2 linked regions of the Puniceibacterium sp. IMCC21224 genome follow. The protein of the gene in region 2 interacts with the protein of the main gene of each other region in a pairwise test. Links are inferred from orthologs where the notes say so. Each region holds a gene or a part of one and is shown on either strand. Other genes may lie near its edges. The genes, in order: pheT and secD.

The links.
Region 1: the proteins of secD (region 2) and pheT interact in binary tests that used the Escherichia coli proteins (3 or more experiments, as listed by UniProt). The link is inferred for Puniceibacterium sp. IMCC21224 from one-to-one orthologs.

The regions. Positions count from the first base shown.
Region 1 is NZ_LDPY01000001.1:3,441,208-3,456,921, forward strand. The notes cover bases 7,288-10,332. They hold pheT (phenylalanine--tRNA ligase subunit beta), read right to left. Parts: upstream 9,986-10,332; coding sequence 7,589-9,985; downstream 7,288-7,588. Other genes in these bases: IMCC21224_RS16060 (YtoQ family protein), read right to left, coding at 7,288-7,490; IMCC21224_RS16070 (hypothetical protein), read right to left, coding at 10,153-10,332. Outside these bases: IMCC21224_RS16020 (quinone oxidoreductase), read right to left, coding at 1-830; IMCC21224_RS16025 (NAD(P)H-quinone oxidoreductase), read right to left, coding at 916-1,902; IMCC21224_RS16030 (COQ9 family protein), read right to left, coding at 1,945-2,613; rpsU (30S ribosomal protein S21), read left to right, coding at 2,727-2,933; IMCC21224_RS16040 (GMC family oxidoreductase), read right to left, coding at 3,051-4,637; IMCC21224_RS16045 (Lrp/AsnC family transcriptional regulator), read right to left, coding at 4,696-5,154; ald (alanine dehydrogenase), read left to right, coding at 5,292-6,410; large conductance mechanosensitive channel protein MscL, read right to left, coding at 6,468-6,890; more of IMCC21224_RS16060, read right to left, coding at 7,041-7,287; more of IMCC21224_RS16070, read right to left, coding at 10,333-10,875; pheS (phenylalanine--tRNA ligase subunit alpha), read right to left, coding at 11,215-12,288; rplT (50S ribosomal protein L20), read right to left, coding at 12,445-12,810; rpmI (50S ribosomal protein L35), read right to left, coding at 12,842-13,042; IMCC21224_RS16090 (hypothetical protein), read right to left, coding at 13,299-13,529; pyk (pyruvate kinase), read right to left, coding at 13,563-15,008; IMCC21224_RS16100 (N-formylglutamate amidohydrolase), read left to right, coding at 15,143-15,714.
Region 2 is NZ_LDPY01000001.1:2,188,907-2,204,440, forward strand. The notes cover bases 6,315-9,179. They hold secD (protein translocase subunit SecD), read right to left. Parts: upstream 8,646-9,179; coding sequence 6,984-8,645; downstream 6,315-6,983. Other genes in these bases: secF (protein translocase subunit SecF), read right to left, coding at 6,315-6,969; yajC (preprotein translocase subunit YajC), read right to left, coding at 8,706-9,014. In the rest of the region: aconitate hydratase AcnA, read left to right, coding at 1-458; IMCC21224_RS10065 (glutathione S-transferase family protein), read right to left, coding at 543-1,154; IMCC21224_RS28835 (hypothetical protein), read left to right, coding at 1,362-1,487; IMCC21224_RS10070 (DsbE family thiol:disulfide interchange protein), read right to left, coding at 1,907-2,446; heme exporter protein CcmD, read right to left, coding at 2,439-2,603; IMCC21224_RS10080 (heme ABC transporter permease), read right to left, coding at 2,603-3,331; heme exporter protein CcmB, read right to left, coding at 3,392-4,048; heme ABC exporter ATP-binding protein CcmA, read right to left, coding at 4,045-4,659; IMCC21224_RS10095 (Mth938-like domain-containing protein), read right to left, coding at 4,846-5,199; IMCC21224_RS10100 (sulfite exporter TauE/SafE family protein), read right to left, coding at 5,225-5,977; more of secF, read right to left, coding at 6,001-6,314; metA (homoserine O-succinyltransferase), read left to right, coding at 9,277-10,248; IMCC21224_RS10125 (alpha/beta fold hydrolase), read left to right, coding at 10,300-11,283; ppk2 (polyphosphate kinase 2), read left to right, coding at 11,508-12,377; IMCC21224_RS10135 (TetR/AcrR family transcriptional regulator), read left to right, coding at 12,370-12,987; tRNA guanosine(34) transglycosylase Tgt, read right to left, coding at 13,051-14,175; and 2 more genes. UniProt on the Escherichia coli protein: Part of the Sec protein translocase complex. Interacts with the SecYEG preprotein conducting channel. SecDF uses the proton motive force (PMF) to complete protein translocation after the ATP-dependent function of SecA.

The sequences.
Region 1 (15,714 bases), 1.3 Mb from region 2 along the record:
CAATTCTCGTGCCTTGCGATATGGGTAAATATCGTTGGGCGCGTGATCTTGAGCGAGCCTTTCTGCCCCAAAACCCCGATGTTCAGCGGCGGCACCGGACCAGACGCATTCCCGAACGAGATCATCATTCCCAACGGCCTGAGGCAGTCGAGCGAACCTTCGAACGTATCCTTGCCAACCGCATCCATCACCACATCGACGCCGTGGCCGTCGGTCAGGTCGCGTACCTTTTCAACCCAGTCGCCGGCGCGGTAATTGACGCAATGTGTCGCCCCGTGTTCCAGCGCCAGCGCACATTTTTCATCCGAACCGGCGGTGCCGATCAGCTTGATCCCTTCGGAACGGGCCCACTGGCAGGCAATCAACCCGACGCCGCCCGCAGCAGCATGAAACAGCACGATGTCGCCACGTTTCAGCGGGGTTGTGCGGTGAAACAGATACTGCACCGTCAGCCCTTTGAGCATCATCCCCGCACCTTCCTCGAACGAGATGTCATCGGGCAGCGGGCAGACCTGAGCAGCAGGCATCACCCGTGCCTGCGTATAGGCGCCCGGCGGCTGCGCGGCATAGGCGGCACGATCCCCGATCCTCAGATGCGTGACGCCCTCGCCCACCGCCTCGATCACGCCGGCGGCTTCCATGCCCAGCGCATGGGGCAACTGCATCGGATACAGCCCCGAGCGTTGGTAAACGTCGATAAAATTCAAACCGCAGGCAGCGTGCCGGATGCGGATTTCACCCGGAGCGGGATCCCCCACTTCGCGATCAACGATCCTGAACATTTCTGGCCCGCCATGGGCCTCGATCAGCGCGGTTCTTGCAGTCGTCATGTGACATTCCCCCCTATTAATTCTCTGGCCGCAGCGCGACTCTTGATTTGTTTTCCGCATCACTCAGAGCATGCGGTTTGAAATTTCAGCCGCCGACCCGCAACACGATTTTGCCGATATGGCCGCTCGATTCCATCCGCGTATGGGCCGCGGCGGCGGCATCCAGCGCGAATTCCTGATCCATCACCGGCGCTATTTGCCCCGTGACCAAAAGCGGCCAGACCTGACTGCGCAGATCGTCAGCGATCCCTGCCTTGGCCAGATCGCTTTGCGGACGCAGGGTGCTGCCGGTGATGGTCAACCGCCGCATCATCACATGGGCAAAGTTCAACTCGATCTTTGGACCATTGAGAAAGGCGATCTGCACCAACCGTCCGTCATCGGCCAGCGCCCGGACGTTGCGCGGCAGGTAATCGCCTCCGACCATGTCGAGGATCAGATTGGCACCGCCTTCGGCGCGCAACACGTCAACAAAATCCACGTCACGGTAGTTGACCGCCTGTTCGGCGCCCAAGTCCACGCAGACCCGGCATTTGTCAGCCGAGCCCGCCGTGGCAAACACCCGCGCACCAAAATGCCGGGCAAGCTGTATCGCCGTGGTGCCAATGCCACTGGACCCGCCATGTACAAGGAACCGCTCGCCCGCCTTGAGGCCACCGCGTAGGAACACGTTGCTCCAGACGGTAAAAAACGTCTCGGGCAGGCAAGCGGCCTGTTTGAGGCCCATGCCTTCGGGCACCGGCAGGCAATGTGCTGCGGGTGTGACCACGTAGTCCGCATATCCGCCACCGGGCAACAGGGCGCAGACCTTGTCGCCCACCGACAGATCCGTGACACCTTCGCCCAGCGCGGCCACCTCACCCGACGCTTCGAGCCCTGGCAGATCACTGGCCCCTTTTGGCGGTGCATAGCTGCCCGCACGTTGGAGAGCATCAGGGCGATTCACCCCGGCAAAGGCGACCTTTAACAGCACCTGACCATGGGCCGGACTCGGACGTGGTCGTTGCACCGGAGTCAGAACCTCGGGGCCGCCGGGTTTGCTGATTTCGACCGCGCGCATCATCTCTGTCATCTTTTTTGTCCTTATTCTGTTCCACGAACGCCTGGTCGTGACCTAGTAGCCACCGGGCACATCCCTGCGCGCCTGCGGTGCACGGACCCGCGCCAGCACACGTTCGGGTCCTGCCAATATGCGGCTCAGCAGTGGGTTGGCCCGCACCGACGCCTTGACCTTTTCGATCCGCATCACGTCATCGATCCGCCGGTCAAGGAAATCCCAGGTCGCAGACGCATCGGGCGAATCATCGCCCAGCCAGAACAAGACCGTGGCGGAATAAACGCCGCTTAGCGTCACGCGTTTGCTGTACCAGTTGAAATCGTCTGACGTATCGCCCAGCGCCGTCCAGACCGCATCTGCCGTGCCCCAGATCAGCCGCGCCCCATCCGCTGCGTAGGGTGGTAGCGCAAACAACGTCGTGCCCCGGCGCACCACCTCGCGATTTTCGGCAGCTTGAATCCGGGTGCGCACGGCCAAAGCGACTTTGTCGCGGTATTTCATCCCATCCATATCGGACGCCGCCATGCGTTCACCCATCTGGGCATCCCCCTGGCGGTGATAGGCCATGGCAAGATCAACCGCGCCGCGCGGCAACAGTGCTCGCGCCAGCACCGGGCCAACGCCGCTTTCTGCGATGGCGGCCTGAAACGATGCTTCGGACCAGCCGTCGAACGGTACATGCAGCAGCGCTGCTTCCAGCAGTCTAAGTGTTGAATCGTCCTGCATCGGACACCCCCTTTCGGTCATCTTTGGCACCCTAGACAAACTAGATCGGCTTTGCTATACGGCCAATTCCTGCAAATCCTTGCAACTCAAACTAGAAAGGTGGTGAAAACCACATGCAGGTTAGTGTTCGCGACAACAATGTCGATCAGGCCCTTCGGGCTCTGAAGAAAAAGCTACAGCGTGAAGGCGTGTTCCGCGAAATGAAGCTCAAGCAACATTTCGAGAAACCGTCCGAGAAGAAAGCCCGCGAGAAAGCCGAAGCAATTCGGCGTGCCCGCAAGCTGGCTCGCAAGAAATTGCAACGCGAAGGCATGATGTGATCTGGCGTCACACTGTTTTCTGACACTTATGAGATCGGACGACCCCCGGGCCCACGCTTCGGGGGTTTTCTTTTGCCAATACGTTTCAACCGGAGGCGAATACGCCCCCGGCTACATTTACATCCCGTCGGCCAGGATCATGTCCGCCGCCTTTTCGGCGATCATGATCGTTGGTGCATTGGTATTGCCGCTGACGATCCGTGGCATCACGCTGGCATCCACCACCCGCAACCCGTCGACCCCATTGACCCGCAACCCGCCATCAAGCGGCGCATCAGTATCAGGCCCCATGCGCACCGTACCGACCGGGTGAAAAATCGTGGTCCCCACATCGCCGGCAGCCTGCATCAGATCTGCGTCGGTTTCATAAGTCGGCCCCGGTTTCTGTTCTTCGGGCAGGTATCTCTGCATCGGGGCCTGGGCCATGATCCGTCGTGTCAGGCGAATGGCATCTACCGCCACCCTGCGGTCGCCCTCAGTGCTCAGATAGTTCGGCGCGATCTCGGGTGCGGCGCGAAAGTCCGGACTGCTCAGATGCACATGGCCGCGCGACTCGGGCCGCAGATTGCAGACGCTTGCGGTAATCGCCGGATAATTGTGCAGTGCCTCGCCAAAGGCGCCCAAGGACAGCGGCTGCACGTGATATTCCAGATCCGCCGTCTCAAGCCCGTCGCGCGAGCGTGCAAATGCCCCCAACTGGCTGGGTGCCATCGACATCGGACCAGACCGACGCAGGGCATATTCTGCCGCGATCCGCGCCTTGCCAATCCACGAATTCGCCATTGTGTTCAGTGTATGCGCCCCAGTCAGCCGCCACGAACAGCGCAGTTGCAAATGGTCCTGAAGGTTGCCCCCCACGCCCGGCATGTCGCGGCGCACCGCAATCCCATGGCGTTGCAGCAGCTCACCCGGCCCCAGCCCAGACAATTGCAGCAGATGCGGCGACCCAATGGCCCCCGCTGACAGGATCACCCCAGCGCCAGCGCGCACCTCGTGGACCAGCCCGTCACGCTCATACGCAACGCCGACGACCCGTTCACCTTCAAAGATCAGTTTGCGCACCTGCGCCTGCGTCTCAACCTTGAGCCGGTCGTTGGTGACCGTGCGCAGAAACGCCTTGGCCGTGTTCATCCGCCAACCATTGCGCTGATTGACACGAAAATAGCCAACACCTTCGTTGTCACCGGTGTTGAAATCAGTGACGGCGGGCAGACCCGCCGCCACCGCCGCATCGCGCCAATGATCCAGCACGTCCCAGCGCAGGCGCTGATTTTCGACCCGCCATTCACCGCCCACACCATGCATGTCCGACGCACCGTCAACATAGTCCTCGGATTTGATGAAATACGGCAACACATCATCCCAGGCCCAGCCGGTCAGCCCCATTTGCCGCCAGCCGTCATAGTCTGCCGCCTGCCCACGCAGATAGAGCATTCCGTTGATCGACGAACAGCCGCCCAGCACCTTACCCCGAGGATAGAGCAGCGACCGTCCGTTCAGGCCGGCCTCAGCTGCAGTGCGAAACATCCAATCCGTGCGCGGATTGCCAATGCAGTACAGATACCCCATCGGAATATGCACCCAATGATAATTGTCGCGCCCTCCCGCTTCGAGCAGCAGAACCTTGCGGCCTGCCTCGCTTAGCCGTTTGGCCAGTACGCTCCCCGCGCTGCCCGCGCCGACAATAATATGATCCCACTGCATTTTTCGTCCCCCTTGCCGGTATCTGTACCAAAGCCCCCCCCGGGTGCAAGGTCGCGTCTCAGACCGGCAGGGCGGTTGTCTTGAGCACTGTGCGCAACGCAAACGATGATTGCATCTGCGCCACCCCCGGAAGACGGGTCAGGTATTGCCGGTGGATACGGGCAAAATCCTCGGTATCTTCTGCCACAATCTTGAGCAGATAGTCCGCCGATCCCGCCATCAGATGACATTCCAGCACGTCCGGTACGCGTTTCACGGCCTTCTCAAAGGCTTCTAGTACTTCATCCGCCTGAGTCGTCAGCTTGATCTCAACAAACACCGTGGTGTGCAGATGCAGTTTGCGCGCATTCAGCAGCGCAACATAGTCGCCAATCACCCCCTCGATCTCGAGCCGCTGCACCCGCCGGTGACAGGCCGAGGCGGACAGATTCACCGACTCCGCCAGTTCGGCGTTCGACATCCGCCCGCGTTTCTGCAGGGCCCGTAGGATACGACGGTCGGTGTCGTCGAGGTCGATCTGAGAGATTCCTTCGATCAAGGACGCAATTGGCGCAGAATTCTTCGACTGTTTACGCTATCAGCAGGACTATTTCACCAAGAAATTGCGCGCCCGCTACCCCACCCTGTCAGACAGTCAACCCAAGGAGACCATAGATGAAAATCGGCTGCCCGACCGAAATCAAACCGCAAGAGTTCCGTGTCGGCATCACCCCAGCGGCGGCGCAAGAGGCCGTGGCCCACGGCCATACCGTGGTCATGCAGGTCGGCGCAGGGCTGGGATCGGGCTTTGACGATGCGGATTATCGCGCTGCAGGTGCCACGCTGGTCGATACCGCAGAGCAGGTGTTCGCGACCGCAGACATGATCGTCAAGGTCAAGGAACCGCAAGCGGTCGAACGTAAACTGCTGCGCGACGGGCAGATCCTGTTCACCTATCTGCATCTGGCGCCTGACCCCGACCAGACCCGCGACCTCATTGCGTCGGGCGCGACTTGCATCGCGTACGAGACGGTGACTGACGACCGGGGTGGCCTGCCGCTGCTGGCGCCGATGTCCGAGGTTGCTGGCCGACTGGCGCCACAGGTCGGGGCCTGGACGCTGCAAAAGGCCAATGGTGGTCGCGGTGTGCTGTTGGGCGGCGTACCCGGTGTTCTGCCTGCCAAAGTGCTGGTGATCGGCGGCGGCGTTGTCGGCACACATGCGGCACGTGTCGCTGCGGGGATGGGCGCCGATGTGACCGTTCTGGACCGATCGCTGCACCGCATGCGCTATCTCGACGATGTGTTCGGCGGCGTGTTCAAGACCGGCTATGCCAGCGCCGCCCGCACCGCCGATATGGTCGCCGAGGCGGATATGGTCATCGGCGCCGTGCTTGTCCCCGGTGCAGCCGCGCCCCGGCTGGTGACGCGGACGCAACTGTCCACCATGAAGCCCGGCGCGGCCATCGTCGATGTTGCCATCGACCAGGGCGGTTGTTTTGAAACCTCGCGCGCCACCACCCATCAGGATCCGATCTACGACGTCGACGGGATCATGCATTACTGCGTCGCCAATATGCCCGGCGCGGTGGCCCGCACGTCGACCCTCGCCCTTGGGAACGCAACCCTGCCTTTCATGCTGGCGCTGGCTGACAAGGGTTGGAAGGACGCATGCGCCGATGATCCGCACCTGCTGAACGGGTTGAATGTCCATGCAGGCAAACTGACCTATTTTGCGGTGGGCAAGGCGCTGGGGCTGGATGTGACCGCGCCGCAAGTCGCGCTCAAACTCTGAGCCACAACGACAAAAGGCCGGGCGCAAACCCGGCCTTTCGCAAATCTGTCGCGTCGTTTACTTTTTCAGGGCGTCACGGATTTCCAGCAGCACGTCCAGTTCGCTCGGACCGGCTGGGGCCTCTGGTGTGACCTCTTCTGCGGGCACAGCAGACGCTTTAATCCGGTTGACCATCTTGACCAGCATAAACACCACAAAGGCGACGATCAGAAAATTGATCACGGCCATGATGAATTTGCCAATGGCGAACACCGGGGCGCCCGCCTCGACCGCGGCGGCCAGCGATGCATACTCGCTTCCGTCCAGCGTGTAGAACCAGCCGGAAAAGTCAATGCCGCCGGTGAACAGCGCGATAAACGGGTTGATAATATCACCCACAAGCGACGTCACAATCGCAGTAAAGGCTGCGCCGATGATGATACCAACGGCCATGTCCATGACATTGCCCTTGGCGATGAAATCTTTAAATTCGTTGATCATGTGTGTCCCTACACCAATATCCTCAGAGTCGATTTTCGACGTCTATTGGTGCAGCAAAGAGCATATTCAGGATGTCTTCACAACGATTGTTCCCGGTTTGCAGAGCGGCCAACGCCGTTTCATCGTAACGTCACTTTGAATTAATCCGCTCTAGCCTGACAATTTCCCGGTCAACACGTAGCGCAGGATTTCGACCACTTGCGCCGGTTCACGCGCCACGGCGAGGGCTGCGGCATTGATCTCTTTCAGCGCGTGATCGTGGTCGGGTTGCTGCAGGATGATCAGCGATTTGCCCAGCGCGGCAGCACAGCCGGCGTCGAACGCAGCGTTCCACTGACGGTATTTCTCACCAAAGCGCACCACGACCACATCCGCATCAGCAATGCCTTTGCGGGTGCGGATGGCGTTGACCATCGCGCCCTTATGGTCATGCCAGTACTTGTCGCTTTCAGCGCCCAGGATCGCCACACCGCAATCGTCGCTGGCCCCGTGATCCGTTACCGGACTGTCAAAGGTCACGTCCAGCCCCTGCGCGCCCGCGATGATCTGTTCGCGCCAATCGGTGTGGATCTCTCCGGACAGATAAACGTTCAATCCCATGCGGCTCTCCCTCCGTGATGTGTTATGCGTCAGATAGGGGCGCATCACGCGCCCCTGTGCCTGTAAAATCTAAGTCACAACTGCGAAAGGCAAGCCCGTCAGCTGCGCAGTGTGCCGCCTGTCGCCTTGGTCACCTTATCGACGATCTTGGCCGACACCGCCTCGATATCTGCCTCTTTCAGGGTCTTTTCGACAGGTTGCAAACGCACGGTCATGGCGATGGATTTCTTGCCTTCCCCCAGCGCGCCACCGATGAATTCATCGAACACCCGAACATCGGCAATCAGCGCCTTGTCCGCGCCCGTGGCGGCATTCACCAATGTCAGCGCCTCGACATTGCTGTCGACGACAAAGGCGAAATCTCGATCAACAGGTTGCAGATCATTGAGGACAAGAGCCGAGCGCGTGGCCGTCGTCCTGCGTGGCAACGGGATCTCGGAGGGCCAGAGCGCGAAGCCCACGGCGGGCCCTTTGACATCAAGCGCTTGCAACACCTTTGGGTGCAATTCGCCGTACACGCCCAGCACCTTTTTCGGACCCAGGCAAATCATGCCATGACGCCCAGGATGCCACCAGCCCGCTGCCCCGCGCAGAATCTGCACCTTGGCCGGGGCGCCCATCGCCGCCAGAACCGCTTCGGCATCCGCCTTGACGTCATACAGGTCGACGCTGCGCGATTCGCCGTGCACATCCTTTGGACCCGTCCGGCCAATCCGCAGACCGACAACCTGCAATTTCTGCTCGCCTGGTTCACCGCCGCCAAAGGTCGCTCCGACCTCGAACAATGCCTGATCGGGGAATCCCCGCGCCTGATTTCGGGCCGCCGCCTGCAAAAGCCCAGGCAGCAGATCGGGACGCAGATGGCTCATTTCCGAGCTGATCGGATTGGCCAGCATGGTGGCGTCATCCCCACCGCCAAAGAGCGTCGCCGCCGCCTTGTCGATAAAGCTGTAAGTCACGCATTCGTTGTAGCCCAGCGCAACAGTGGTGCGCCGCGCTGACTGTTCGCGCCGTTGCAGCGGCGACAGGATCGGACGCGGCACACCGGAGTGAGTGCGCGGCAACGGCACTCCCTTGAGTTTGGTCAGGGATGCGACGCGCGCCACCTCTTCGACCAGGTCCGCCTCGCCCAGCACATCCGGGCGCCAGCTGGGCACATGTGCCATATTGCCTTCAAGCCGGAACCCCAGCGCGGTCAGCGTCTGGCGCTGCTCGGATTCCGGGATCTCCATCCCGACCAACGACACCACGCGGCGCGGATCCAGTTTATACGCGCGCGATGTGTCGGGCACCGTGCCAGCTACGACCAGCTCGGATGCTTCGCCCCCCGCGTGATCCAGGATCATCTGCGTCGCGAGTTCGATACCGTTTGGCGTAAAGGCAGGGTCGATACCACGTTCAAACCGATAGCGGGCGTCTGAATTGATCTTGAGCGCGCGACCAGTGTAGGCGGTACGGATCGTGTCGAAATAGGCCGCCTCGATGAATACATTTGTGGTCGCAGGCGTGACGCCCGTGGCCAGCCCCCCCATCACGCCGCCGATGGATTCAACGCCCGCATCATCCGAGATCAGCGTCATACCCGGATCGAACGTATACGTTTTCTCGTCCAGGCCAACCATCGTTTCGCCGCCCAGCGCACGGTGAACCCGCAGACCGCCCTGCACCTTGTCGGCGTCAAAGACGTGCAACGGCCGGTTGCGGTCATAGGTAAAGAAATTGGTCACATCGACAAGGAATGATATCGGCCGCAGACCGATGGCCCGCAGCAGGTCCTGCAACCATTCCGGACTGGGGCCATTCGTAACACCACGGATCACACGGCCATAAAACACCGGACAGGCCTCTAACGTGTCAGCGTCGATCGTTACCGAAATCGGGCAGTCAAAGCTGCCCTGAACCGGTGCGTTGCCTTTGGACTTGAGCTGCCCGATGTCCCGAGCCGCCAGATCGCGGGCGATACCGCGCACGCCCAGAGCATCGGGACGGTTGGGCGTAATCGCAATCTCGATCACCGGATCCACCTTGGCAGGCGCATTTTTGGCAAGCCAGTCGGTAAAGGTCTGGCCCACTTCGCCGGACGGCAATTCGATGATGCCATCATGCTCTTCGGACAGCTCCATCTCGCGTTCGGAACACATCATGCCGTAGCTGTCGACGCCGCGGATCTTGCCGACACCAATGGTGGTGTCGATGCCCGGCACATAGGTGCCCGGTTTCGCCACAACCACCGTGATCCCGGCGCGCGCGTTCGGCGCACCGCAGATGATCTGAAGCGTCCCGTCGTCCGTAGCCACCTGACAAACTTGCAATTTGTCCGCATCCGGGTGCTTCTCCGCCGAAAGCACCTTGCCGATGGTAAAGGATTCAAGTTTTTTCACGGGGTTCTCGACCCCTTCAACCTCGAGTCCCAGGTCGGTCAGCGTATCGGTGATCTCGTCAAGGGGGGCACTCGTTTCGAGGTGTTCCTTGAGCCAGGAAAGCGTGAATTTCATCGGTCCAGCTCGCGTTGATTACGTTTGGCCCGTCCTTAACGGATCAGGCCCGACGGGGAAAGGGCCGTCTGGTTTACCCCCGTCCGGCTGCCAACCAGTGCAACTGAGCCTTTGAAAGCAAACAGGGCGCCGTAGCGCCCTGAAAAAGCCGTGCAATCCTGTCCGGGCTAGGCTTTGCGGCGCAGCCGGGTGACACCGATGGCACCCAATCCAAGCAGCAGCAGCGGCAGACCTGCGGGCAAAGGCACCGCGCTTGGTCCGGCCACGTACGGGCTCGCATCGGCGGTGATGATCCGCAAATCGCCGACATGGGACGAACTGGATCCGCGCGATGTATCGCCGACATATCGACCGCTGTAATACCTGCCAGTTGTAAAGTCGCTGTTACGCGAACTGACTAGGTTATACCCGCCAGAGTTCGATGCACCGTCCCGCACCCTGCCATTGGTATTTTCGAAATCGACGATCAGGCCGCCACCCGCGAACGAAAACGCAGACGTGGCCACAAACTGAATGTCAAAGTTTCCCATGATCGTATCGCCCCGTGTCGATGGTGCGATGGTGCCAAGCGAGAGAAATCCGTTGCTGTCGACACGGGTCCCGCCGTTGGTCGTTGTCGCGCCAAGAGACAGTGACAGCGACAGATCATAATCGTTCACGCCCATTGTATCGAAGGCGATGATATCGCCAACGCTCAGACTGAAGGCCGCGATATCCTGATAGATGAACCCCATATGCGTACCATAGCTGTCCGGGCAGCCGAACGGGATGCAGTTGCCAGAATTCTTGGATGTCCCGTCATATGTGGCGGTTGCAGCGTGGGCCGCAGTCGCCCCGGCCATCAGGGTAAGGCTCAGCGCCAGGCGGCTAAGTGAGTTGGATATCGACATCATTCTTCTCCTTTTCGCGGCGGCTGAAGCCAGGGGGGCGGGTCAAGCTTTGAGAACGAGATCGCTCAAATTTGTGTCAATTTTAGAGCATTTGATTTGAGTATAGGACACAGTTTGTTTCCAAACGCGCGCGCAGGCGCCCATGCTCAAGGCGGGGATGCGGTCTGCTGGCTGTGTATCGCGCTGGCAATCGGGGCCACAGCGGCGCAACGATCACGACCGTTCGTGTCCCCAACTTTCTGCAGAACGTGAGGCATTATCGAGATATCCCAACGCCTTAGTGCCTGGCGTCGGAACCCTCGCTGGGTTATCAGACCGATGCGGGCCGGGCCCTGTCAGTTATCGCGACAACCCACCGTGCAGCGTCGGCACGTCGAGCGAGGCAAAGCCGTAATGCCGCAGCCAGCGCAGGTCTGAATCAAAGAACGCGCGCAGGTCGGGCATGCCGTATTTCAGCATCGCGATGCGGTCGATGCCCATGCCAAAGGCAAAACCCTGCCATTGTTCGGGATCCACTCCGGCCGCGCGCAGCACATGGGGATGCACCATCCCGGACCCCAGCACCTCGAGCCAGCCGTCGCCTTCGCCGATCCGCAATTGCCCATCGATCCACGAACACTGAATGTCAACTTCGGCCGACGGTTCGGTAAACGGGAAATGCGAGGCGCGAAACCGCGTCTTGATCCCGTCGACCTCAAAAAAGGCGGCAAAGAATTCCTCAAGCACCCATTTCAGGTTCGCCATCGAGATATCCTTGTCGATGGCCAGACCTTCGACCTGATTGAACATCGGAGTATGGGTTTGATCGTAATCGGCCCGGTAGACGCGGCCCGGGGCTATGATGCGGCAGGGTACGCCGTGCTGCTCCATATGACGGATCTGCACCGGGCTGGTGTGCGTGCGCAACACATGCGGCGGACGGTTGTCGCCCTCGGCGCGGTGCATATAGAACGTGTCCATTTCGGCCCGCGCGGGGTGGTGGCCGGGGATGTTCAGCGCGTCGAAATTGTACCAATCGGTGTCAACCTGCGGACCTTCGGCGACAGAAAAGCCCATGTCGGCAAAGATCGCGGTCACTTCCTCGGTCACCTGGCTGACAGGATGGATCGTGCCAATCGGGTGGCTGCGCCCCGGCAGCGTCACGTCCAGCCATTCGGTTCGCAGGCGTTCGTCCAAAGCAGCATCCGCCAACCCGGCTTTCTTGGCCGCGAGCGCCGAGTTGATCTCGTCCTTGAGCGCATTGAGTGCGGGACCGGCAGTCTGGCGTTCCTCGGGCGTCATGCGGCCCAGCTCGCGCATTTGCAGGCTGATTTCGCCCTTTTTGCCCACGGCGCTGACGCGCAACTCTTCCAGTGTGGATTCGGTTGCGGCCCCGGCAATCAGATCGAGGTATTTTTTGCGCAGATCGTCCATGTGCGGCCCTTTCAGATCGTTGTGCTTCCCCTAGCGCGCGGACCGGTGCAGCGCAAGCCGATGGCCCGCAATTGACCCGCCACCCGTCGGGACCCTGAACGAAAAACGCCGCCCCAAGGGGACGGCGTTTTCGATGTCGGATGATCAGCGGACCATTCAGGCGGGCAGAGCCGCCTTGGCCTGTGCCGCGATAGCATTGAACGCCTCGGGCTCGTGTACGGCGAGATCAGCCAGAACCTTGCGGTCCACTTCGATCCCGGCGAGGGCCAGACCGTTGATGAAACGCGAATATGTCAGCGTCTCGTCGAACATACGGACAGCAGCGTTGATCCGCTGGATCCACAGGGCGCGGAAGCTGCGCTTGCGGTTCTTGCGGTCACGCGTGGCGTATTGGTTTGCCTTGTCGACGGCCTGTGCGGCCACCTTGAAGGTATTCTTGCGACGACCATAATAGCCCTTGGCTTGGTCGGTAATCTTCTTGTGACGGGCGTGGGTAACAACCCCACCTTTAACTCTTGCCATGATCAGGCTCCTTCGTGCGGTAAGTGGTCAATCAGCGGTCATAGGGCATGAAGCCCTTGATGATCTTGGCATCGGGGGCCGACAGCGTGGTCGTCCCGCGTGCATCGCGGATGAACTTGGTGGTGCGCTTGATCATGCCATGCCGTTTTCCGGCCTGGCCTGCCATCACCTTTCCGGTGGCGGTCACTTTAAAGCGCTTCTTAGCGCTCGACTTGGTCTTCATCTTGGGCATTTCCGTCTCCTTGCGTTCGGGTCGGTCGTGCGCGCGACTCGGCATGCCACGTAGGCCGGACGCGCGGGAATGAGCGGGTCGTATAGGGGCGGATCATGTATGATGCAAGCGTGATCTGAATGGTCGCGGGCCAAGGCAGTGCTGTTCTGTGTCGCCAAGTTGCTGAGCCAGCTCAGGCTGAGGCATATCCAAGGCAGCACGCGGTATCACATCACCTTAGACACGCGCCGCCACGACAAGATCGCGCGACCTGCGATCAGTCCAGCAACCGCCCGACCACCCCATAAAACACATGGGGTAGCTCCGAGACCCGAAAGCCACCCGGTTTGTTCTGCATCGCATTGAGGATCAGCCCACCCGCCAACACCAGGCACAACGCCGCCACCCGTGGCGGACGCTCATCCGAATAGGCCGAAATCATCGACGGAATCGAAAACAGGCCAATCACCAGCCCAATCACAAGCGTCAAATCCGGGTCGAGCATCATCGCAGCAGCGCCTTTTGTAAGGACGCCCGGAGCTTAGCCGGGATCTGTGCTGTAGATCAAACGCTCATCACAGGGGGCCACGCGCAGAATGTTGGTCGTGCCGGTTGTGTTAAACGGCACACCGGCCGTAACCACGATCTGATCGGTGGTCGTGGCATAGCCGCCTTCGCGGGCGGCACGGGCCGCGCTGACCACCGCCTCTTTGAACCGCTCCAGAGTGCCGATCTGCACGCAGTTGGTGCCCCATGTCAGCGCCAGTCGCCGCGCAGTGGAAAGCTGCGAAGTCAGGGCAAGGATCGGAACGCGGGGCCGTTCACGCGCCACCAGAACGGCAGTCGTGCCCGACTGGGTAAAGCACACGATGGCCTTGATATCCGTGGTCTCGGCAATTTCGCGGGCCGCAGCCACAATCCCATCGGCCACCGAAGTCCGCTTGGCTGTGCGCGATGCCTCGATCACTTCGACGTAGGTTGGATCGCTTTCGACCTCCATCGCAACGTTGTGCATGGTCTGCACTGCCTCGACCGGATAGGCGCCGGCCGCGGATTCGGCCGAAAGCATGATCGCATCTGCACCCTCATAAATCGCGGTGGCAACGTCCGAGACTTCGGCGCGGGTCGGCATCGGCGATTCGATCATCGATTCAAGCATCTGAGTCGCCACGATCACCGGCTTGGCAGCAGCGCGGCACTTGCGGATCAGACGTTTCTGGATCGGCGGCACATTCTGGACAGGAAGTTCAACGCCCAGATCGCCACGGGCGACCATGATGCCGTCTGATACTTCCAGGATCGCGTCGAATGCGGTCACACCGGCAGGCTTTTCGATCTTGGACAGGATCGCGGCACGACCCTTGCACAGTTCGCGCGCCTCAAGCACATCTTCGGGGCGCTGCACAAAACTGAGCGCCAGCCAGTCAACGCCCAGCTGGCAGACAAACTCCAGATCCTTGCGATCCTTGTCCGACAGGGCGGCCAGCGGCAGCACGACATCAGGCACGTTCACACCTTTGCGGTTCGAAATCGTGCCGCCGGTGATCACGGTGCAATTGGCAAAATCAGCGCCGCAATCCTTGACCTTGAGGCGAATTTTACCATCATTGACCAGCAGGTGCGCGTCTGCCTCAAGCGCAGCAAAAATCTCGGGGTGGGGCAGGTTCACGCGGGTAACGTCGCCGTCGGCGCTGTCCAGATCCATGCGGAAATCGGCCCCCGCGACCAGCTCTTCCTCACCATTGGCAAAGACGCCGACGCGCAGTTTTGGCCCCTGAAGGTCGGCCAGAATGCCGATCGGGCTTTTCAGATCGCCTTCGATCTGACGGATAATTGCATGGCGTTCACGAATCTCATCATGGCTGCCGTGGCTCATGTTGAGCCGGAACACATCCGCCCCCGCCTCGTGCAGCTTGCGGATCATTTCGTAGTCCGAGGAGGCCGGCCCAAGCGTGGCCACGATCTTCACATTGCGCAAACGTCTCATGCATTACCGTCCCGTCTGGTTCCCTGCGCAGCATCGGGCGTACCCCGTTACCGCTAACAAATTCGATGTGTTATTGCCCATTTCCCTTTGTCGCGCAACTGCCGTATGTGATGCGCGCAGCAGATGACAGGGCCATGACATACGAACCTTATAGCATCGTGGGCGCGGCGCGAAACAGCCGTTGGCTGATCACTTGTGACCATGCGTCGAATATTGTGCCACCTGATCTGGGCGGAACGCTTGGTTTAGAGGCATCCGACATGGGCCGCCACATTGCCTATGACATCGGCGCGGACGGCGTGGTCCGCGCCTTGGCCGACGCGCTGGACTGTCCGGCAATCCTGACACGATTCTCGCGGCTTGTGATCGACCCGAACCGCGGCGAAGAAGACCCGACGCTGGTAATGCGGCTTTATGACGGGTCGATCATTCCCGGCAACCGCCATGTGGACGCCGCCGAAAAGCAGCGCAGGCTGGATGCGTATCACCGGCCTTACCACGCAGCCCTCGAACAATTGGCGGCCCGGCGCGACGACATGGTGATTGTCGCAGTGCATTCCTTTACGCCGCAGCTGCGCGGCCGCACGCCCCGCCCTTGGCATGTGGGAATTCTGCACGCCTGGGACGCGCGGCTGTCGGATCCCCTGATCGCCGCACTTGAGAATGAGCGGGACATCGTCACCGGGCGCAATGTCCCCTACCCCGG
Region 2 (15,534 bases):
GCCCCGATGGCGATCAGGCCGCGATCTTTGACGCTGCCATGGCCTATCAAGAGGCGGGCACTCCGCTGGTGATCTTTGGTGGAGAGCAGTACGGCGCAGGATCGTCGCGTGACTGGGCAGCCAAGGGCACAGCCCTGCTGGGCGTCAAGGCCGTGGTCGCCGAAAGCTTTGAGCGTATCCATCGCTCCAACCTGGTTGGTATGGGTGTGATCCCGTTCGAATTCACCAATGGCGACACCCGGAAATCGCTGGGCCTGACCGGGGATGAGACTGTGTCAATCTCGGGTCTCGATACGATACAGCCGTTGCAGGTTGTGCCCTGCACCATCACCTTTGCTGATGGCACGGTGAAAGAGATCCAGATCAAGTGCCGGATCGATACGGCGATCGAGATCGAATACATCGAACACGGCGGCGTGCTGCATTACGTGCTGCGCAATCTGGCCAAAGCGGCCTGATCCACGCTGCGACGACATCGAAAGAAAGGGCCCCGGTTTTGCCGGGGCCCTTTTTGCTGGATGGCGACGCGTTCTATGCATCGCTCAGGCGTCAGCCGTCATTCGCGCTTCTTCCTGCGCGGCCAAGGCCGCTGATGGATGCGCGCCGCAGCGTGCCACCCAGTCGCGGATGGATTGCGCTGCGGGCATGAATTCGGGAAACCACACAAACGGCGACGCCATCAGTAAATCTGCGGCACTGTAATCGTCTCCCAGCAAAAAGGGCTGATCGGTGAGTGCGGCACTCAACTCGGCCTCCATCTCGGGGCGACCGCGAAAGGTGCTCTGCATTGCCGGGTGGTCTGCAACGCCAGCAGCCTCAGAGATCAATACCGGCTCGACCACATTGCCGTAATAGGCCAGCCAGCGCAGATACGACGCGCGCCCCGCCGCACCGACGTCGCGCCCCAGATCCGAGCGAAAATGATCCGTCAGGAACAACACAATCGCATTTCGTTCGCGCAGCATTTCCTTTCCGACCATCAGCGTGGGAACCTTGCCCTCGGGATGCGGGTTCGCGGAATCCGCCGCGCCGGTCCCATCCGATCGCCGCAGACCGACGACACGCACATCAACGGCATCGCGTTTTCCCATCGCGTGCAGCAGGGCAAGCACCCCGGTCGACCGCGTATTGGGCGCATGGAATAGTGTAAGCATCTGTGTCTCCTTTGACTTACGACACCCACGCAATAGCCCGCCCTCCTGACAGAAATCGTCAGCAGTCCACCCGCCCGAACAGAGGGCCGTGATCCCACTGGCGGCTTTCTGCCGCTCCCGAACCCGTGATCGGACAAATCGGCCGACTCCGGTTTATCTCTGTCGCAACACTCCCACCTAGAGGAGGCAACTGTGAGGCACGAGACCATGAAACTTATCACAATCCTTCAGGCAATTGCATTGGCCATGCTCATGGTGGCGGGGGCCTATGCGTCTGCGCGCGCACCGCAAGCCTGCCCCTCGGTCGATGCCGTGGCCCAATGCGAATTATGATTCACTGATTCTGCCGGGGCGCGGCCGACGGCGCCCGGGCTTGAACGCCGGGTTCCCGGACAAACGGGGGTGACGTAAATCCGACCCTGCGGACAGAGTTCTAGACTTCAAGATAGCGCCGATTCAGTCCAAGTATAGCCCGAAGAGGTTGAGCCTTGCGACAAGGCTGGCCTGCAATCGGACTGAAAGCTCCCCGAGCCCGGGCTGGCCTACCCCGTACAGACGCACCTGATAGCACAACAGGTCGAGACGCTGAACCATCAGATCCGGGCCGTGTCGGTCTTTACGCGGTATTCGGGGTCGGTTTTCCAACCCAATTGGCGTTCCCACGCGCGGGATCAGCCATCCGCGATGTGTTGGAGGATCGTTTTGGCGCCACCGGCCAAACCTAGCGGTTGAAGAGGTTCGCTGCCCCCCGCTTAGTCGGCCTGTGCTGCGGTCAATGCGGGCAGAAACCGCTGTTCATAGTCGCTGCCGACCAGCGGCCCTGCAAAGCGGAACAGCACCACACCGTCACCATCGACAATGAACGTCTCGGGCGGCGCGGTCACGCCCCATTCGATTGCCGTGCGGCCCTGCGGATCAAACGCCACCGCAGAAAACGGATTGCCGTCATCATCAAGGTAGCTTTCAGCCGTTCCCGCCTGATCCTTAAAGTTCACACCGATGATCGGAATACCCTGCCCCGCCATTTCCAGCAGCTTGGGATGCTCGGCCCGGCAGGGCGGGCACCAGCTGGCCCAAAAGTTGATCAGCGTCACCTGCCCCGTGTGCAACATTCCCGGTTCCAGTCCGGGATAGTCCGCCAGCCGCTTTTCAGTGATCGCAGGCGCAGGCAGTCCCACCCGGGTCGAGGGCAGCCCCTGGGGGTCGTCGCGGTACATGCCCACGTAAGCCAGCGCGGCAAAGGCTGCAAAGATCAGCGGCGGCGCAATCATCAGCGGTGAAATCTTAGCCATTTCTGCGTCCTTTCAGCACCCGTGCCTCAACCTTGTCCAGCTCGGCGCGGATCTTGCGGGCACGCCACAGGCTAAGCGACACCAGCACAACGATCAGCCCCAGCGCCACCGCGTAAGACGACAGCACCGCGCCTGCATATTTCCCGAGTTCCGGCATTATCCCTGACGCTCCCGTGCCAGTAGCGCGCGCGTGCGTCGCGCCCTGATTTCAGTCTGGGTACGCAGGAACACCAACGCCAAAAACAGCAGGACAAAACCGCCAATACAGACCAGCAGCGGCAGCCAGAACACGTCTGCCACGTTCTCTTCCTTGTCCAGACTTAGTGATGCCCCCTGATGCAGGCCCTGATTCCAGAAATTTACCGCGTAGCGACTAAGTAAGGCAAAGACTGATCCGACCAGGCACAGGATCGCGGTAAGGTCGGCGGCCGTATCGTCATCTTCGATCGCCTCCCACAGGGCGATGTAGCCGAGATAGAACAGAAACAGGATCAGGAACGAGGTCAGGCGCGGATCCCACGCCCACCAGGTGCCCCACATCGGCTGACCCCAGATCGCGCCGGTGGCCAGGGCAATCACTGTCATCACAGCACCAACCGGCGCCGCCGCGCGGGCCGCCAGCGCGCTGACGTGGTGTCGGCGCACAACCCAGATGACAGAGGCGACCAGCATCATCAGCCAGGCATTGATCGCCATAAGTGCCGAGGGAACGTGCAGATAGATGATTTTGACCGTCGATCCCTGCCGGTAATCGTCAGGCGTAAAGAAGAAACCCCAGATCAGTCCGACAACCAGACACAGCACCGCCAGCACCGAAATCCACGGCAAAACGATGTCCGTGGTACGGATGAATCTGACCGGATTTGCATATTCCCACAACGACATGGCGCTTCCTATCCTGCTCCCCTTACGGGTTCAATTCACAACTACGCTTGGGCGATCCGGTCATCGCAAATTGATCCGCAGCACGACGGCAGAGGCAAAGGGCAACAACGCCATCGCGCCAAAGCTGATACCCCCCAGCATCGCCAGCGGAGTGGCGACGGCCAGTCCTTCGGCGCCGCGCCGCGCGACCTCGGCGCCAAAGATCAGCGTCGGCACATAGAGCGGCAGCACCAGCAGTGATAGCAGCAGCCCGCCGCGTTTGATTCCCACCGTCAGCGCCGCGCCAAAGGTGCCGATCACTGACAGCGCCGGCGTACCAAGCGCCAGTGACAGCACCAGCCAGAGATAGCCTGACGGTGGTAAATTCAACAACACCCCGAGGGCCGGGGCCGCCAGCACCAGCGGCAACCCGGTGGTGATCCAGTGGGCCAGCGCCTTGACGCTCACCACGGCTTCCATCGGCAATGGGGCGGTGGCCAGCAGATCCAGCGACCCATCCTCCCAATCCAGTGCCAGAATCCGATCCAGTGACAGCAGGCAGGCCAACAACGCCCCGATCCACAGCACACCGGGCGCGATCCGCGACAGCAGGGCCGCGTCCGGGCCGACACCAAACGGCACCATCACCGTCACGATCAGGAAAAACGCAAGGCCCAGGCCAAACCCGCCCCCTGCCCGCAACGCCAGCCGCAGATCGCGCAGCAACAACGCAATCACAAAAAGGCCTCGTCTGCTGATGCCATGACGCAACGCGCCCGGAAAGGCGTCAGGTCCAGTGTGTCGGCCTCGGCCAGGCCCAGATCAATATGTGTCGCCATAAGGGCCGATCCGCCCGTCGCAAGATGACGCCGCACCGCTGCGGCGAACAGATCGACCGACGCGGCATCCAGCGACACGGTTGGCTCGTCCAGAATCCAAATTCGTGCGCCACTGACCATCATCCGCGCCAGCCCCAGCCGCCGCTTTTGCCCCGCAGACAGTGTCCCCGCAAGCCGATCCTGCAAGTCCTGAAGATCAAACGCCACGAGCGCATCGTCGATGCCGCTGGTCCCGAACACGCTGGCCCAGAAGGCCAGGTTCTCGGCAACACTCAGCATCGCCTTGAGCCCGTCCGCATGACCGCCATAAGCCAGAGATTCGCCTGCGCACGCGACCTTACCGGCGAAGGGCGGCTGCAACCCGGCCACGGTACGCAGCATCGTGGTCTTACCGACGCCGTTAGGCCCACGCAGCACCAATGCCCGCCCGGACACCAGACCAAAGCTGACGCCCTCAAGCACAGTCACCCCGCCGCGCGCTACTGCCAGATCCACAACCCTCAACATCATGGGCCATGACTTAGCCCAAGCGCCCGCAGCACAAAAGCTGCAATACGCCGCACAGCCCCCTGCTGCCCGCAAAGCTTAGGTAAGTCTGATCAAAGTTCGCAGGGATGTAGGGGACACCGCGTCCCTCAATCGCTTCAGGAACAAGCCACCAAGAGGCAATGCGCCGACGCACCAATGCCGGATGGCTCAGACCGGCAACACGGCAAGCGCCACGCGCCGCCCCTCGGACAGCAGCACATTGTATGTCCGGCAGGCCGAAGGCGAATTCATCACTTCGACACCCAGACCCGCCGCATCCAGCAAGTTGCGCAAGGCAGGCGGCAGATGCGTGATCTCGCTGCCAGTGCCTAAGAAAAGGACATCAACCTGACCGACAAAGCTGAGCAATGTCGCGCTGTCGTCGAATCCCCCCCAGGGTTCGACGCCGCGACCCGACAGGCACAGCGGTCCATTGACGGCCCGGCCTCCGATGCGAAAGAACCCAGGACCGTAGGCTTCGACCGGCACGGCATCGCTGTATATCACTTCATTGAGGCGCATTGTGACCTCTCCCATTTGTGATCGTTCAGTCCCAGATCGGCAATCCGAACACTATTGATACACCAATTAGCACATATGCTGCAGTGCAGTATAGTGCTTCCCTCTCTGGTTGAAACAGCGCCTGACCTACTCTCGTTCCGAGGCCATACGGCACCAGCATGATCAGCCCCAACCACAGAGCAGAGCCTGTCAGCAGGCCCTGAATCGCCAAAAGCGGCAACAACAACAGACTGGTGATGGTCAGAAAGACCAACGCCGTCGCGCGCGACGTTGCGACCGAATCGCTGCCTGCCAGTTGAAACAGCACCATCACCGGCCCCATCAGCCCGGTTGATCCGCCGACAAATCCCGTGGCCAGACCAACAGCGGCGCGCGTTCGCGCCCGTGGTACGGTACGATAGCGCCAGCCACCGATCAGCGCCGCCAGTGTGATCCCGGTAATCCCGACGACTCCCCAGCGCAGCAGATCTATATCGGCGGTGCGCAACACCCAGATCCCGGCCGACGCGCTGAACGTGGCGCAGACCACCATCAGCGCCACACCGCGCCGTTCCACCTGTGGCCAGGCGCGCGGCAGTACGGTGAACAGTGATGACAAGGCCGAGACCGAAAAGGCGGCCACCGCGACCTCCATCGGCAGCAGTCGCGTGGCGAACGGCATATAGATCAGCGCCGCGCCAAAACCAACAAAGCCGTAGACCAGGCCAGCGGCAAACACCACTATCGCCAACCAGGGCAGCCCCGGGATCGCGAGTGACTGAACCATCAGATCAGGCATTCCCAACGGCCCGAACCGCCGGATCAGGCATCAATATCCGCAAATTGGGTGCCCGATTTGGCGTCGGTCTTGGTCCAGTCCCGCTTGACCCCAAGGTAGAGCAGGATCGCAGAAGCGACAAAGATCGACGAATAAGTGCCCACAAGAATGCCCCACATCATCGCAAACACAAAGCCACGGATCACGTCACCGCCCAGTACAAACATCGCCACCAACGCAAGCATCGTGGTCAGCGAAGTCATGATGGTCCGGCTCAGCGTTTCGTTGATCGAAGTGTTGAGCACCTCTTTCAGCGGCATCTTTTTGTATTTGATCAGGTTCTCGCGCACCCGGTCGAACACGACGACAGTATCATTCAACGAATAGCCGACAATCGTCAGCAGCGCTGCGATGATGGCGAGGTCAAAGCGTATCTGAAGTTCGGAAAACACACCGATGGTCAGCAGAACATCATGCACCAGCGCCAGAACCGCGCCTGCCGCGAACTGCCATTCAAAGCGCAGCCAGATGTATATCAGCACCGCGCCGATGGCGAGAACCACGGCGATCACAGCGGTTTGGATCAACTCTCCTGACACTTTTGGGCCGACGGATTCGACCGATTCAAAGCTGATGTCCGGCACAGTCGCCGCCAGCGCTGACTCGACATCTGCGATCAGTTCGGCCGTCACCGCCTCTTGATCGTCCTGCGCCTGAATGCGGATCATCGCCACGTTGCGATCGGCGGCAAAACTGGGATCAAAGACCTCGGTTATGGTGATATCACCCAACCCGAGTGGCGAGATCGCATCGCGGTAAGCGCCGACATCGACGCTTTGAGTGCTCGATGTGCGGATCGTGGTCCCACCGCGAAAGTCGATACCGTAGTTAAGGCCTTGCACCATGAACGAGGCAAAGGCCACAATCATCATCACACCGGAAATACCCAGCCACAGTTTCCAGCGGCCAAAGAAATCCACGTTGGTATTATCGGGAACCAGTCGCATGCGCATCAGAGTGCCGCCTTTCAGACTTCGATGGTTTTCGGGCGGGTGCGCCCGAACCAGATCACAATCATCAGCCGCGTGACATAAATCGCGGTAAAGACCGAGGTGACGATCCCCAGACCCAGCGTGATGGCAAAGCCGCGCACCGGACCAGAGCCCATGGCGAACAGGATCACAGCCGTGATGATCGTGGTCAGGTTGGCGTCGACGATAGCGCTCAGCGCTTTTTCATAACCCAGTTCGATGGCACGGGCGGGGCCACGCGCGGTGCGCAATTCTTCGCGGATCCGCTCGAACACCAGCACGTTGGCATCCACCGCCATACCGACCGTCAGCACGATCCCGGCAATGCCAGGCAGCGTCAGCGTACCACCGATCAGGCTAAGTACACCAAACAACAGCGCGATGTTAAAGATCAGGGCGATATTGGCAAAGACACCGAACAGCCCGTAAGACAAGAACATGAACACCAGCACGGCGGCAAAGGCCACCATGGTTGCGATCTTGCCCGCGTCGATGCTGTCCTGACCCAGTTCCGGCCCGACAGTGCGTTCCTCAAGGAATTCCAATCCGGCAGGCAGTGCACCGGCGCGCAGCAGGACCGCCAGATTGGTCGATTCCTCGACCGAGAAATTGCCGGTGATAATGCCGGACCCGCCTGCAATATGGCTCTGGATGACCGGGGCGCTGATCACTTCGCTGTCCAGCACGATGGCAAAGGGGCTGCCGATGTTGTCTGCCGTGTAATCGCCAAATTTACGCGCGCCCGCCGGGTTAAAGCGGAAGCTGACCGCCGGACGCCCGTTCTGATCAAAGCTGGGCTGGGCATCGACCAGCTCTTCGCCGGTGACGACCGGCGCCTGTTCCAGCGTGTAATATAGCCCCTCTTCGTCGGCGGCCGGCAGAATCTCGTTGCCGATGCCGGCGCTGGCCTGTGCGTCAGATCCGCGGCCGACAACAGGCTGAAAGGTCAGTTGCGCCGTGGTGCCAATGATTGCTTTCAGCTCAGCCGCTGACCCGACACCCGGGACCTGGATCAGAATGCGGTCCGCGCCCTGACGCTGAATCGTCGGTTCGCGCGTGCCAACCTCGTCGATCCGGCGCCGGATAATCTCAAGACTCTGGCGCATGGTGCGGTCGTCGGTCGCCTCGCGCTCGGCCTCGGACAGGGTGATGGTGATCTCGTCGTCCACGCCCTGCACGTCAAGATCGCTTGACCCTGCTGCCGTCAGCGACACCACCGGCTGCGCCAAACCGCGCACCAGTTCAAGCGCACGCGCCATGCCACCGGGTTGCGAAATCTTCACCCGAAGCGCATCAGCCGGTCCAGGTTGCAGACGCACGGTGCCAACCACTGCCCGCTCAGGACGCAGGGCATCGCGCACTTCGGGCCACAATGCCTCGAGTCGGGATTGATAGACATCCGCCACCCGAACTTCGGCCAGCAGATGCGCACCACCGCGCAGATCAAGCCCCAGATTGACAAGCCCAGAGGGCAGAAAATCCGGCCATTGTGCCACCTGCGCGGCCAGTTCCGGCGTCTCACCCGACTGGGTGATCGCCTTGACAGCGTCGTTATGCCCCTCAACCCGGCCATAGAACAGGTTGGGCATCGACAGCCACAGTCCCAATGCAACCGTGCCCCAGATCAGCACCCGTTTCCATAAATCAATCTGCAACATCTCGGGCGTCCGTCAGGTCAGGTCGTGGGCAATTGGAGGCAAAGCGCGGTCAGTCCAGCGTCACTTGGTCAGGCTGGGTCCGCGGTCGTTGGCCGGCTCGGTCTTGGAGAGCACCTGCGAGATCGTGCTCTGCACCACCCGCACTTTGACGTTCTCGGCCAGCTCGACCTCGACCTCGTTGTTTTCCTTGACCTTCACGACCTTGCCGATCAGACCACCCTGGGTCACGACCTGATCGCCCCGGCGCAGCGCCTTGACCATGGCAGTATGCTCTTTGAGCTTTTTCTGCTGTGGCCGGATCAGAAGGAAATACATGATCCCGAAGATCAGGATCAGCGGGACGAATTGCGCAATGGCACTGCCATCCATAGAAAGGCTCCTTGGTGCAAGGCGGGGCACCCCCGCGAGAATTGGCCGTTACCTAAGTCCTGTGCGCAGGAATGGCAACGGGGGAGGCCCGCAAATCCCCTTACCCGCGCCACGACACAACGATGTGGGTGCGAGTCACCCCGCCGCCCCCCTCATGTAGGGTCCCGATCACCTGCCAGATCAGCCGTGCAACAGCGCGCGGGTTGTGATGCCCGCTGCTCTGGCCTATCTCTGCGGCTCTGCACCAACCGGACTTATTCCCATGCCGATAAAACTGCCCTCAGATCTGCCAGCATATGACGTTCTCAACCGCGAAGGCGTCATGGTCATAGACGAAGATGTGGCGTCGCTTCAGGATATCCGCCCACAGCGGATCGGGCTGCTCAACCTGATGCCGAAAAAGATCCAGACCGAGAACCAGTTCGCCCGGCTGATCGGCGCCACACCGCTACAGATCGAACTGTCGCTGATCCGGATGACGGAACATGCCACCAAAAATACCGCCGCCGAACATATGGAGGCGTTCTACCGCCCGTTTGCCGAGGTGGCCGCTAGCGGTGAAAAATTTGATGGTCTGATCATCACCGGTGCCCCGATCGAGCATCTGGAGTTTTCCGACGTCACTTATTGGGACGAGTTGCAGCAGGTTTTCGAGTGGACCCAGACCAATGTGCATTCGACCCTTGGCGTCTGCTGGGGCGGTATGGCGATGATCAACCATTTCCACGGCGTTCCCAAACATATTCTGGATCACAAGGCGTTTGGCTGCATCCGACACCAGAACCTGGCGCCCGCATCGCCATATCTGCGCGGATTTTCCGACGATATGGTGATTCCCGTCAGCCGCTGGACCGAATTGCGCCGCGATGAGATTACCGCCGCCCAGTTGCCGATCCTTATCGACAGCACCGACAGCGGTCCGTGTCTGGTCGAGGACCCGGCCCATCGCGCGCTCTATCTGTTTAATCATTTTGAATATGACAGCGACACGCTGAAACAGGAATATGATCGCGATGTCGCCTCGGGCACGGCGATCAATGTGCCGGCCAACTACTATCCCGAGAATGACCCGGCGCGGGCACCACAGAATCGCTGGCGCAGCCACGCGCATCTTCTTTATGGAAATTGGATCTCAGAGATCTACCTGACGACTCCGTTCGATATCGACGCGATTGGCCGCAACTCGACCGATTTGCGCAAGTCGGCAAAGCCCAGAAAGGACCCCGCTGTCTGAGGTCCTTCTGCGCTGCGCGCAGTTGTTTCCAGTGTGAAAGTGTCCCTCGTGATGTTCAAGACCCTCGCCATCCTATCCATCGCTGTTCTCGGTGGCTGTTCCGCCCTGATCGAAACCCGCGCCAGCACACGAGAGGCGGACGCCCTGCGCGACTGGCCACCGCTGGGTCAGTTCGTCGACGTGGGGGGCGGACGGCAAGTCCACGCTTTTGTGACCGGTCAGGGCCCCGATCTGGTGCTGATCCACGGAGCTTCGGGCAATCTGCGCGACTTTACCTTTGATTTTGTCGACCGGGTTCGCAACAACTACCGTGTCATCGTGTTTGATCGCCCCGGACTGGGATATACCGACCGTGTCGGCGACAGTTTTGGCGGCGCGTTCAATACCTCTGCCGAAAGTCCGGAACAACAGGCCGCCATGCTCTGGAGCGCTGCCGACCGGCTGAGCGTCACAAACCCTATCGTGCTGGGCCATTCCTATGGCGGGTCTGTCGCCATGGCCTGGGGGCTGAATCATCCGGCTTCGGCCCTGGTGATTGTGTCAGGGGCGACGATGCCGTGGCCCGGCAAACTTGGCCCGTCATATACCGTGCTGGGATCGGGCCTTGGCGGCGCGGTTGTTCCACCGTTCGTGACGGCATTCGCCTCGCAAGAGACGATCAACGACGCCGTTCGCAGCGTCTTTGCCCCCAACGCCGCGCCCGATGGCTATGCCCAATATGTCGGCCCCGGCCTGACCCTGCGCCGCGAGTCGCTGCGCGCCAATGCCCGGCAGGTCAATTCGCTGCGCCCGCATCTGGTGCAGATGTCGGCGCGGTATCCGTCGCTGGACCTGCCAATCGAACTGATCCACGGTGACGCCGACACCACTGTCCCGATCGACGTGCATGCACGCCCGCTGGACGCGCTGCTGCCCAATTCCGCGCTGAACGTGTTGCCGGGCGTCGGCCACATGCCGCATCATGTGCAACCACAAACCGTGGTGGATGCCATCAACCGCGCCGCGCATCGGGCGGGTTTGCGCCAGGAGTTATAAACAGCAAAAACGGCTCCACCACCTGGGAACACGGTGAGGGGCATGTGCCCGTCTGGGCGTAGCGGGAACCGCCCCGCGCGTTGGGTACCAGCCTTTGACAAGAGCGCGCCGAAGCGCCTGCGCCCCGTCCGACATGACCCCGCCAATCGACCGACAGCGATTGCGTTAAGCCAGTTAACATCCCATATTACTGGCCAAGAGCAGAACAAAAGAGGCCCTGTCCCGTGACCCTTCCTTTTGACGGCGCCATCAGCGCCTATTACAAAAACGATGCCCCAAAGGATGTGCGCGACGCAATCGAGCGCGCCGACAAGGACGATATTCTGTCCAACGCCTATCCTTATTCTGAAGAAGTCTCAAAAAAGACGTATGAAAAGGAAATGAAGGCGCTGCAGATCGAACTGGTCAAAATGCAGTCCTGGGTGCGCGACACCGGTGCGCGCATCGCCATCGTGTTTGAGGGGCGCGACGCTGCCGGCAAAGGCGGCACGATCAAGCGTTTTCGCGAAAACCTGAATCCGCGCGGGGCGCGCAATGTAGCGCTGGCCAAACCGTCCGACACCGAGATGACGCAATGGTATTTCCAGCGCTACATCACGCATCTGCCGGCTGCTGGCGAAATCGTATTCTTTGACCGCTCGTGGTACAATCGCGGCGTGGTCGAACACGTCTTTGGGTTCTGCACCGATGAACAGCGCGAACACTTCTTTGCTCAGGTCAACGACTTTGAAAAGATGCTGGTGCAGGACGGGATTCATCTGTTCAAGCTCTGGCTCAACGTCGGGCGCGCGGAACAGTTGCGCCGCTTTCTGGACCGCGAAAAGGATCCGCTGAAACACTGGAAACTGTCGTCGATTGATGTCGAAGGACTGGCCAAATGGGACGCCTACTCTACCGCGATCCATGAAACGCTGACCCGGTCGCATACCAAAAAGACACCCTGGACTATTGTGCGCTCGGACGACAAACGCCGCGCGCGTTTGGCGGCAATCCGCAGCGTTCTGGGGTCGCTGGACTACGACAAAAAAGACGCAAAGGCGCTGGGTGAGCCAGATAAAAAGATCTGCGGTGGTCCCGACCTCTGGGATGTCTAAACGCGGATATCATCACGGCAATCTGGCGCAGGCACTGGTTGCGGCAGCCCTGATCCTGATCGAGGAAAAGGGGCCGACCGGATTTACCCTGTCCGAAGCCGCAAAACAGGCCGGTGTGACCCCGGCGGCGGTCTACCGTCATTTTGCTGGGCGCGAGGACCTGATCGCCGAGGCGGCACGTCAGGGCTACGATATTTTTGCCGATGTGATGCAATATGCCTATGACAGTGGCCAGCCCTCGGCGCTCGCCGCATTCGAGGCGACGGGCCGGGCCTATCTGGCCTTTGCCCGGCGCTATCCCGGTCATTACATTGCGATGTTCGAAAGCGGCGTTTCGGTTAATCATTCACCGGAACTGGCGACGGCGTCATCGCGGGCCCGCGCAGTTCTGGAACTTGCCGCGACGGATCTGTCGCAACACATTCCCCCGGACAAGCGGCCCCCCGCTTCGATGTTCTCGGCGCATATCTGGGCGCTCAGCCACGGCGTGGTCGAACTGTTTGCCCGCAATGCTCCGGGCAGCCGCAGCCCCTTCCCGCCCGAAGATCTGCTTGAGACCGGCATCGGCATCTATTTACGCGGACTCGGACTGATCCGACCGGATTCATAAGCCGCGCCTAATTTGGGTCCAAGCGGCACCATACCGCCCGACCTCACCATCATCAGGCCGCCGTTACAGGGCCTCGATATCTCCGGCGGCGCGCATCGCGTGAAATTCGCCCTCAAATTCCGCAAACCGCCCGGCACTGATTGACTCGCGAATTCCCTGCATAAGATCTTGATAGTAATGCAGATTATGCCATGTGAGCAGCATCCCGGAAATCATCTCTTGCGCCCGGAACACATGATGCAGATAGGCGCGGGAATAATTCCGGCAGGCCGGACAGGTGCAATCTTCGTCCAGTGGACGCGGGTCATCCTGATGGCGGGCATTCTTGATGTTGAGCTGCCCGCGCCGGGTCCAGGCCTGTCCTGTGCGGCCCGAGCGTGAGGGCAAAACGCAGTCCATCATGTCAATGCCGCGCTTGACCGCGCCCAGAATATCGTCCGGCTTGCCGACCCCCATGAGATAGCGCGGCTTGTCGTCGGGTAGCATATCGACGGCAAAATCCAGCGTCTGGAACATCATCTCCTGCCCCTCGCCCACGGCCAACCCGCCAACCGCATAGCCGTCAAAGCCGATGCGTTTCAGCGCCTCGGCGCTTTCCTGGCGCTGATCGGGGAACACGCTGCCCTGCTGGATTCCAAACAGCATATGCCCCGAACGATCGCCAAAGGCGTCGCGCGACCGCTGCGCCCAACGCATCGACAGCCGCATGCTGTCCAGCGCCTGCGCCTCGGTGCAGGGATAGGGTGTGCATTCGTCAAACGCCATCACGATGTCCGACCCCAAAAGGCGCTGGATCTCCATCGAGCGTTCTGGCGTGATCTCGTGTTTCGAGCCGTCGATATGGCTTTTGAAGGTTACGCCGCGTTCGGTCAATTTGCGCAGATCCGCCAGCGACATCACCTGAAAGCCACCAGAATCCGTCAGGATCGGGCGATCCCAGTTCATGAATTTGTGCAGGCCGCCCAAGGCGTGAATGCGTTCAGCCGTGGGTCGCAACATCAGATGATACGTATTGCCCAGCAGGATATCTGCCCCGGTGGCGCGGACGCTCTCCGGCATCATCGCCTTAACCGTCGCGGCAGTGCCGACGGGCATGAAGGCAGGTGTGCGGATCTCACCACGGGGGGTTGAGATTGCGCCGGTGCGGGCACGGCCATCGCGGGCCGAGACGGTGAATGAGGTGCTCATGGCGGGATGCTTTAGGCTGCGAAACGGCGTCGCACAAGGGCGCGGCGCAACACTCGGTCAATCCACCCGCCTCTCCCAAGGGCAATCAGCACTTTGCTGGTTTTGCGATTTCAGTCGGGGGGACATCACGCTGATCCCGTTCAGGGACCGATACTAATTGACATTGCATTGACCGGAAAACCCACGTCCACTACGCCAGTATCAGCCAAAGGAGACGCCCGTGCCCCCAGAACTCCAGCTTTTGATCGACGAATTTTTTTCCGGCAACCTGATTTTTATACTGCTTGCCCTGCTGGTCGTCATTGTCATCCTGCGTGCGGTGCGCATCGTGCCACAATCGGAACAATATGTCGTCGAACGATTTGGCAGGCTGCACGCGGTGCTTGGGCCGGGGATCAACCTGATCGTCCCGTTTCTGGACCGGGTTGCGCATAAAATCTCGATCTTGGAACGGCAGTTGCCGACCATCACGCAGGATGCCATCACGCTTGATAACGTTCTGGTGCAGGTCGACACATCGGTATTCTATCGCATCATCGAGCCGGAAAAAACCGTCTACCGCATTCGCGACGTCGATGCCGCCATCTCAACCACGGTGGCGGGGATTGTGCGCTCAGAAATCGGCAAGATGGAGCTGGATCAGGTCCAATCGAACCGCGGCACCCTGACGGCAACGATCAAGGAACAGATCTTTGCCGTGGTCGACGACTGGGGGATCGAGGTGACGCGCGCCGAACTGCTGGACGTCAATCTGGATCAGGCCACCCGATCGGCAATGCTGCAACAGTTGAACGCCGAACGCGCACGCCGCGCCCAGGTGACAGAGGCCGAGGGCAAGAAACGAGCCGTCGAACTGGGTGCCGACGCCGATCTCTATGCTTCGGAACAGGCGGCCAAGGCGCGGCGGGTGCTGGCCGACGCCGACGCTTATGCCACGGGTGTCATCGCGCAGGCGATCGCCGCCGGAGGACTCGAGGCGGCGCAATATCAAGTGGCCCTCAAACAGGTCGATGCGCTGAATGCGCTGGGGGCCGGCGAAGGTAAGCAAACCATCGTGCTGCCCGCCAACGCGCTTGAGGCCTTTGGCGATGCGTTCAAGATGCTCAAGGGCAAACTGCCATGATCTGGGCCATCTGGTGGGTCTGGCTGGCGGGTGCGCTGGCTCTGGCAATCCTCGAATTGCTGGCACCGGGGTTCATTTTCCTTGGTTTTGCCATCGGTGCTGCGGCCGTCGCGCTTTTGCTGCTGATCCCGTTCACGACGTCGCCCGCTGTCCTGCTGGCCGTGTTCGCGCTGCTGTCACTGGCGGCATGGGCGCTGCTGAGGCGGCTGTTTCGCGCCCCCAAAGGTCAGGTGCGC